2 regions of the Dysosmobacter sp. Sow4_B12 genome follow, and region 2 is predicted to be linked to the other one. Evidence: riboswitches for the same ligand, from Rfam matches in the RefSeq annotation. Region 2 holds a riboswitch; the other holds the start of a gene.
What was found. Region 2 has a riboswitch for thiamine pyrophosphate ahead of ACTQ4R_RS12505 (energy-coupled thiamine transporter ThiT). Riboswitches for the same ligand answer to the same signal wherever they lie in the genome.
Positions count from the first base shown of each region.

Region 1: another riboswitch for thiamine pyrophosphate. It lies ahead of thiW (energy coupling factor transporter S component ThiW); the one in region 2 lies ahead of ACTQ4R_RS12505 (energy-coupled thiamine transporter ThiT).

Region 1 covers NZ_JBQKKR010000009.1:20,332-24,534, forward strand. Annotated here, with positions in the region: gene thiD (bifunctional hydroxymethylpyrimidine kinase/phosphomethylpyrimidine kinase) at 1-606, opposite strand, end outside; gene thiE (thiamine phosphate synthase) at 702-1,346, opposite strand; TPP riboswitch at 1,584-1,683, shown strand; gene thiW (energy coupling factor transporter S component ThiW) at 1,979-2,500, shown strand; gene thiM (hydroxyethylthiazole kinase) at 2,518-3,324, shown strand; gene ACTQ4R_RS09075 (alpha-ketoacid dehydrogenase subunit beta) at 3,425-3,904, opposite strand; gene ACTQ4R_RS09080 (thiamine pyrophosphate-dependent enzyme) at 3,874-4,203, opposite strand, start outside.
Region 2 covers NZ_JBQKKR010000020.1:23,039-27,241, forward strand. Annotated here, with positions in the region: gene feoB (ferrous iron transport protein B) at 1-1,310, shown strand, start outside; gene ACTQ4R_RS12500 (hypothetical protein) at 1,321-1,452, shown strand; gene ACTQ4R_RS12505 (energy-coupled thiamine transporter ThiT) at 1,490-2,158, opposite strand; TPP riboswitch at 2,264-2,371, opposite strand; gene ACTQ4R_RS12510 (hypothetical protein) at 2,427-2,621, opposite strand; gene ACTQ4R_RS12515 (SLOG family protein) at 2,685-3,209, opposite strand; FMN riboswitch at 3,348-3,473, shown strand; gene ACTQ4R_RS12520 (ECF transporter S component) at 3,580-4,203, shown strand, end outside.

The DNA of each region.
Region 1 (4,203 bases), on a different contig from region 2:
GGGATTGTCGATGCGCCGGCCATTGAACCAGCGGCCCTTGCCGTCCTTCCACAGCAGGTCGTTGGCGTCGTTCAGGTCGTGTCCGCCCTTGCACAGCACGGCACAGCCGTACTTTTCGCAGATGGTCCGGGCAGCGGTCTCCATGTCGGCGGGGCTTTCGATCTTCATGTCCGCCAAAATCTCCGCCTCCGGGATGTTGGGCGTCAGTACCTCCGCCAGGGGCAGCAGCCGCTCCTTCAGCACCTCGATGGCATCAGAGCGCAGGAGCTTGGCGCCGGAGGTGGCCACCATCACCGGGTCCACCACGACGTGGCGGGCGCCGTACTGGCGGAGCTTGTCCGCGATGACGGTGATGAGCTCCGCGGAGGAGACCATGCCGATCTTCACCGCGTCGGGGAAGATGTCCGTGAACACCGCGTCCAGCTCCTTTTCCAAAAAGGCGGGCGTGGCTTCCAAAATGTCTGTGACGCCGGTGGTGTTCTGGGCGGTCAGGGCCGTGATGGCGCTCATGGCGAATACGCCGTTTGCCGTCATGGTCTTGATGTCTGCCTGGATACCGGCGCCTCCGCTGGAATCGCTTCCGGCGATCGTCAATGCTGTTTTCATGTTTTTGCTTCCTTTCTGCATTGAAGTTTTATAACGCGGCGAAAGGTGGTGCCCCCGGTCCGCCGCCAAGAAACGGCTATGCCGTATCTTTCTCTTTACGGGCGGGCGATCTTTTGGGACAGCCGCAGCATCTCCTCCGCCGCCGCCTTCACGTCCGGCTGGGCGAACAGGGCGGAGACCACCGCCACGCCGGCCAGACCGCAGCCGGCCAGCTCCAGGATGTTGTCCCGGCTGATGCCGCCGATGGCCACCACCGGGATGTCCACGGCGGCGGTGACGGCGCGGATGGTGTCCCGGGAAATGGGCTTGGCGTCGGTCTTGGTGCCGGTGACGAAGGCGGCCCCCACCCCCAGATAGTCAGCCCCCGCCGCCTGGGCGGCCCGGGCCTCCTCCGCGTTGTGGGCGGACACGCCGATGATCTTGTCCGGTCCCAGCAGCTGCCGGGCCCGGCCGGCGGCCAGGTCCTCCTGGCCCACATGGACGCCGTCGGCCCCGGTCTTCACGGCGATGTCCACATTGTCGTTGATGATGCTGACGACGCCCGCCTCCCGGCACAATGCCACGAACCGCTCCGCCTCCGCCAGGAAGGCGTCCTCCGCCAGGTGCTTTTCCCGCAGCTGCACCACGGCGGCGCCGCCGGCAATGGCGGCGCGGACCTGGTCCCAGAAGGCCTCCTCATCCGCCGCCCAGGCCCGGTCCGTCACGGCGTAGAGCCGCATCTGCTCTGCATGAAGTTTCATGTCGTTTTCCTCCCGACTGCAAAAAAATCCGCGGACACACCAAATCCGGTCCGTCCGCGGCAAGCGCCTCTTCTCTCCCTACGTTGGCATGATCCAAATCAGGTCTCGGGTAAAAACCTCAGCGGTTTACTCTCAGCCCGCGCCAGCGGACTCCCCGTCTATATTTTCGTTTATCATACGCTTCTTTTTCGCGGTTTTCAACCCTCTTGACAAACTTTTATCAAGATGGCATAATAACGGCGAAAACAGGGGAGCCGAAAGGCTGAGAGGAAGCGTCGCTTCGACCCTTTTACCTGATGTGGGTAATGCCACCGTAGGAAGCATCACGGGATACCGGACGGCGGGCACCACCAGGCGCCCGCTGTTTTTGACTTCTTTTGGGAAAGGATGTGTGTCGGGGAAAGTAAAACCGGCGACCCGGTCCTCCGGGAGCGGGCAGAGGGGGAGCGCCCTGTGCCCGGGCCAACTGCAAGCAGCGATGGGAAGCCGTGTTCCGGCGTGAGAGGAGACCAGCAAGTCTCGACCGAATTTTCCGTGCGGGGAGCGTTCTGCCTCCCTGCGGCCTTGCCGTGCAAGGGGAAAACGCTGCTGTTTTCTCCCTGCGTACATCTTTTAAAAAAGGAGTTTTTTCTATGAAAACAAGAACCTTTGTCAAAACACTGGCCCTGGCCAGCGTCCTCACCGCCGTGGCCGTGGTGGGCAGCGCCTTTTCCTTCCCGGTGTTCGGCAGCAAGTGCGCCCCCGTGCAGCACATGGTGAACATCCTGTGCGCCGTGTTCCTGGGGCCGGGCTTCGGCGTGGCCGCCGCCTTTGTGGCCAGCCTGCTGCGCAACCTCATGGGCCTTGGCAGCCTGCTGGCCTTCCCCGGCAGCATGTGCGGCGCCCTGCTGTGCGGCCTGGTCTACAAGAAAACGAAGAACCTGCCCCTCACTCTGGTGGGGGAGGTGTTCGGCACCGGCATCATCGGCGGCCTGCTGTCCTGGCCCGTGGCCATTTTGTTCATGGGCAAGAGCGCCGGTGACATCGCCTTCTACGCCTACGTGGTGCCCTTCCTGGTCTCCACCGTGGGCGGGTCCGTTCTGGCGGGCATTCTGGTGTTCTCCCTGGAAAAGAGCGGCGCTCTGAAGTCCATGCGCGCCGCCATGGAACAATAAGCAAGAGGGTTGTTTTTATGAACGTTTCCCGTCTGGAGGAGGTCCGCCGCCGGCGGCCCCTCATCCACTGCGTGTCCAATATCGTCTCCGCCAACGACTGCGCCAACCTGGCCCTGGCGGTGGGCGCCAGCCCCATGATGGCCCAGGCGCCGGAGGAGATGGCGGACATCACCGCCATCTCCGATGCCACGGTGCTCAATACCGGCACGCCGGACGCCGCCAAGTTCGATGCCTGCCGCGTCTGCGGCCGGGAGGCGGCGGCGCTTGGCCGGCCGGTGGTACTGGACCCGGTGGGGGTAGGCGCCTCGCCCTGGCGGCTGGAGAACATCCGCCGCTTGCTGGCGGAGGGCTCTCCCGCCATGGTGCGGGTGAACCTGGGGGAGGCCCAGGCCCTGCTGCGGCTGCGCAGCCAGGAGCAGGGAGTGGACAGCCCCGCTGCCGCCGCCCGGGCGGAGCGGCTGCGCTGCGCCGCCGCTCTGGCAAGGGACCTGCATACCGCCGTGCTACTGTCGGGGCCGGAGGACATCGTCACCGACGGCGCCGCCGCCTGGTGCTGCACCGGCGGCAGCGGCCGCATGGCCCAGGTCACCGGCACAGGCTGCATGCTCTCCGTGCTGTGCGGCGTGTTCGCCGCTGTGGAGCCGGACCCCCTGGCCGCCGCCCTGCTGGCCTCGGCCTTCTGGAAGGTGTGCTCCCGCCGGGCGGACCGCGCGGCGGGGGAGAAGGGAAGCGGCAGCTTCCGCGCGGCGCTGCTGGACGCCGCCGGCGCCTTGACGGGAGCGGACCTGGAGCGGGAAGCGGCAGTCATTCCTCTTTCTCTTTAAAACGAAACGCGGGAGCCGGTCTGGCTCCCGCGTCAGTCTGTCAAAAATTCTTTTCGACAGACTGAGCAAGTTTTTCAGAACTTAAAAAGTTCTGAAAAACTTAAATTTTAAACGAAAGACACCCCTCCTGGGTTTCTTTCGTAACTATCTTCCTTCCTGTTTTCCGGACGGAGGCGAGCACCGTCTCCTTGTCCCAGGGGGACAGGGTCCGCAGGTCCAGCACCTCCGCGTCGATACCCTCCGCGGCCAGGGTCTTGGCCGCCTCCAACGCCCGGTTCACCATGACGCCGTACACCACCAGCGTCACATCCCGGCCCTCCCGGGCCACCCGGGCCTTGCCGAAGGGGATGGGGCTGTCGTCGTCAGGCACCTCGCCCTCGGTTTTGAACAGGGTCTTGTGCTCCAGGAACATGACGGGGTTGTCGTTGCGGATGGCTGTCCGCAGCAGGCCCCGGCCCTCCGCCGGGCAGGAGGGAACCACCACCTGCAGCCCCGGCACATGGGCGAACCACGCCTCCAGGCAGTCGGTGTGGTGGGCGCCCTGCATTTTCACGATGCCGTCGGGGCAGCGGATGACCATGTGGACCTTGCCCAGGCCGCCGCCATATTGGCGGACTCGTGGAAGGTGCCCCGATTGCAGGCCCCGTCCCCGAAAAACACCACCGCCACAGCGTCGCTGCCCTGTAAGCGGGCCGCCAGGCCGAAGCCGCCGCCCACGATGCCGTTGGCGCCCAGCATGCCGATGCTGAAGTCAGCGATGTGCTGGGAGCCGCCCTTGCCCCGGCAGCAGCCGGTGGCTTTTCCGTACAGCTCCGCCATCATGGGCTTGAGGTCCGCGCCCTTGGCGATGGTGTGGCCGTGGCCCCGGTGGGTGCTCTC
Region 2 (4,203 bases):
TGGAGTCCGAGTGCGGCATGGACCGCAACGCCGCCCTGGCGGACATGCGCTATACCTTTATCGAACGTGTCTGCGCCAAAACGGTGGTCAAGTGCCGGGAATCCAAGGAGCGGGCCCGCAGCGAGGCCATCGACCGGGTGGTCACCGACAAGTACCTGGCCCTGCCGTTGTTTTTCGGCATCATGCTGGGCATTTTCTATCTGACCTTCAACGTCATCGGCGCCTTTTTGTCGGACCTGCTGGCCGCCGGCATCGACTCCCTCACCTCCATCGTTGACGCAGCGCTGACAGCCTACGGCCTGAATCCGGTGGTCCAGAGCCTGGTCATCGACGGCGTGTTCGCCGGCGTGGGCAGCGTGCTGAGCTTCCTGCCCATCATCGTGGTGCTGTTCTTCTTCCTGTCCATTCTGGAGGACACCGGCTACATGGCCCGGGTGGCCTTCGTCATGGACCAGCTGCTGCGGAAAATGGGCCTGTCCGGCCGCAGCATCGTGCCCATGCTCATCGGCTTTGGCTGCTCCGTGCCCGCCATCATGGCTACCCGGACACTGGCCTCGGAGCGGGACCGCCGCATGACCATTCTGCTGACGCCCTTCATGAGCTGCTCCGCCAAGATCCCCATTTACAGCGTGTTCGCCGCCGCCTTCTTCCCCCAGTACGCGGCGCTGGTGATGATCGCGCTGTATGTCCTGGGCATCGTGGTGGGCATCGCCGCCGCCAAGCTGCTGGGCGCCACTGCCTTCAAGGGCAACCCCGTCCCCTTCGTCATGGAGCTGCCCAACTACCGTTTCCCCTCCGCCAAGAGTGTGGGGCAGCTTTGCTGGGACAAGGCCAAGGACTTTTTGACCCGGGCTTTCACCATCATCTTCGTGGCCACCATCCTCGTCTGGTTCCTCCAGACCTTTGACACCCGGCTGAACCTGGTGGCAGACAGCGCCGACAGCCTGCTGGCCACCGTGGGCGTTTGGATCGCGCCGCTGTTCAAGCCCCTGGGCTTTGGCGACTGGCGGGTATCTACCGCCCTTATCACCGGCTTTATCGCCAAGGAATCCGTCATCTCCACCCTGGGCATCCTCACCGGCGCCGGCACCGATGTGACCGTGGCCGCCCTGGGCAACCTCTTCTCCCCCATCACCGCTGTCAGCTTCCTGGTGTTCACCCTGCTGTACACTCCCTGCGTGGCCGCCATCTCCGCGGTAAAGCGGGAGCTGGGCTCCGGCTGGAAAGCCGCCGGCGTGGCTCTCAGCCAGTGCGCCGTAGCCTGGGCGGTCGCCTTCCTGGTGTACCGCGCCGCATTGCTGATGGTATAAGGAGGGGCGTATGGAGCTTTTGATCCTGGCCGGTCTCGGCGTCTGGCTGGCGCTTGCCCTGCGGTCCTGCTTTCGCCGCAGGGGCGGCTGCGGCGGGTGCTGCGGCGGGTGCTGCGGCGGCTGCAAAAAACGGAACAGATAAGGACAACCCCGGACGGAGAACCCGTCCGGGGTCGTTTTTACCGCACCGCGCTTTTACGGATACGCTCCAGCGCCTTTTCCACCGCCGGCACCTTCAGCACCACCACGGTGACGAGGCCCTCCGCCAGCAGGTAGCTGTAATTGTAAATGATGGGATACAGCGCCGCCAAGCTCTGGGGGAAGTTCTCCGGCATGTAGTCCATCCAGTACAAATACCCGCCCAGGGAATGGAAAAAGCCCCGGACCAGCACCGCCGTGATGTAACCCGCCAGCAGGCCGTTTTTCCCCTTGTTCCGGAACAGGCCCGCCAGGCCCAGAGCCGCGAAGGCCAGCACATAGTCGCAGCATACCTGGAACACGCTGAGCACATAGGGCTCCTGCAAAAATTGCAGCAGGCCGTAGGCAAAGCCCACCAGGATGCCGGTCTGGACACCGTACCAGTTGGCCACCAGCACGATGAACAGCATGCTCATCAAGGTGACGGAGCCGCCGTAGGGCAGCTTGAACAGCTTGATAAAGCTGGTCACATACGCCAGCGCCACCGCCATGGCGCAGTAAGCCAGCTGCCGGGGAGCAAAGCCCCGCTCCTTTCCGCCCCGGTCTGCCAGGGCCAGACCCGCCCCAAGGCACACCACCATCGCCAAAATACTCACCACATAACCGGCGGTGGTCAGACCGCCCTCTCCATTGACCAGCCAACTCATCATTGTTCATTCCTCCTCGTTTTTGTTTTGATCGTGCGTATAGTTTGCCCTGAAGTGTAAAACCGCCCTCCCGGCATGCCGGGAGGGCGGTTCGGTATTCTATGGAATGACCATATCATGACGGCTCCCTACGTTGGCATTGTCCACCTCAGGTACAAGGGTCGAAGTTCCGTAACTTCCTCTCAGCCTGTATAACAAGCTCCCCAGCTCACGATCTATTCAGTTGACTGAAAACAGCATATCATGCTTTTCGCCGGGATGCAAGCCCTTTTCACGGCTCAGCCGCCTCCAGCGTCCGCTCCACAGTCCGCAGCGCCTCCACCGGCGTCATGGCGCGCTCCTCCACTGCCCGGCACAGATCCTCATACACCAGCCGCCGGGAGCCGGCCAGAGCCACGGCACGGTCCAGCACATGGCCGGAAAAGCCCATTCGCTCCAATTTTCGGATCTGTCCCGTGACGTTCACCGCCTCACCGCCTCTCTCCTTTCAGCATACCCAGCCAAAAGAAGAGGCACAAGCGTTTTTTCGTTAAAAGTCCGTAAAATCTTCTGTGACGATGGGCAGGTCCACAATGTCCAGCCCCCGTCCCATGGCGTACTCCACCGTGTACCGGGTGCCGCCGGCGGAGCCGTCAAAGGCGGCGATCAGCAGGGATGCGTGGTCCACCATATAGCGGTCCCGCCGCTGCATGCAGGCGGAGGTATACCGCTGGGAGACCAGGGTCTCGAAATCGCAGGCCGCCACCAACTGCGCATACCGCTGCCGCTGGCCGGCAGGCCACTTGTCCGCCTGGCTGGGGCAGGGGATGGCGGCCTCCACCGTCACGTCGGGATGACGCTCCCGCAGGGCCAAAACACATTCGCAGAAGTACAGGTCGCAGCCCATGGCCATGCCACAGAGGAAATGGCGGTAGCCCTCCTCATAGGCAGCCTCCACCGCGTCCATCATCCGCCGCTTCAGCGCCAGACAGCGGGCATCCGCCTCATTGTATTTCCAGGGTAGCTTGCCCGGCCGATGGCCGGTGAAGCAGCAGGATTCCTGCCGGGCCCTCATGGCACCGCCTCCTTTCCGGAATCGTATTGCTCTCAGTATAGAACATCTGTTTGCTTTTGTAAAGAGAGGATATTTGAAAATTGGGGTTGCATTTTTCATCATCCTGCCGTATACTATCCCACAGAAAGCAACTGAATACTTTGTCTTCAGGGCGGGGTGTGATTCCCCACTGGCGGTAAAGTCCGCGACCGGATATCGCAAGATATCCGCTGACCCGGTGCAACTCCGGGACCAACAGTATAGTCTGGATGGAAGAAGATGAGTGCGGCAGGGCCGCGCATGTTTTGCATGCGCTTCTTTGTTGTTTGTTCACCTTGGAGAAGTCAAAGCGTCCAGGGTGTTTTCAAACGAACAAAGGAGTGTATTTTTTATGTCCAATTCCAATGCCAACGCCGTTCCCGCCACCGCCAGCCGCAGCCGTACCCACAAGCTGACAGTCACCGCCATGCTGTCCGCCGTAGCCTTTGTGCTGATGTTCATTGAGTTCCCCATTCCCGCCCTGATCCCTTCCTTCGTGAAAATGGACATCTCCGACCTGCCGGAGCTGCTGGCCGCCTTCTCTCTGGGCCCTGTGTACGGCGTGGCCGTCACCCTTTTGAAGAACCTGCTGCACATTCTGTTCAAGGGCACCTCCTCCGCCTATGTGGGTGAGCTTTGCAACTTCCTGCTGGGCTCCGTGTTCTGCCTGGCCGCCGGCTTCATCTACCAGCTGAAAAAGAGCCGCAAAAGCGCTTTGCTGGGCTCCCTGGTGGGCGCCGCGTTGATGGCGGTGGTCTCCGTGCCGCTGAACTACTTCGTGGTTTATCCCGCTTACGTGGTGTGCTACGGCCTGCCGCTGGACGCCATCATCGGCATGTACCAGGCCATTCTCCCCTCCGCCGACAGCCTCATCAAATGTCTGACCATCTTCAATATGCCCTTCACTTTCTGCAAGGGCATGCTGGACGTGCTGCTGTGCTTCCTGATCTACAAGCCCCTGTCTCCCCTGCTGCAC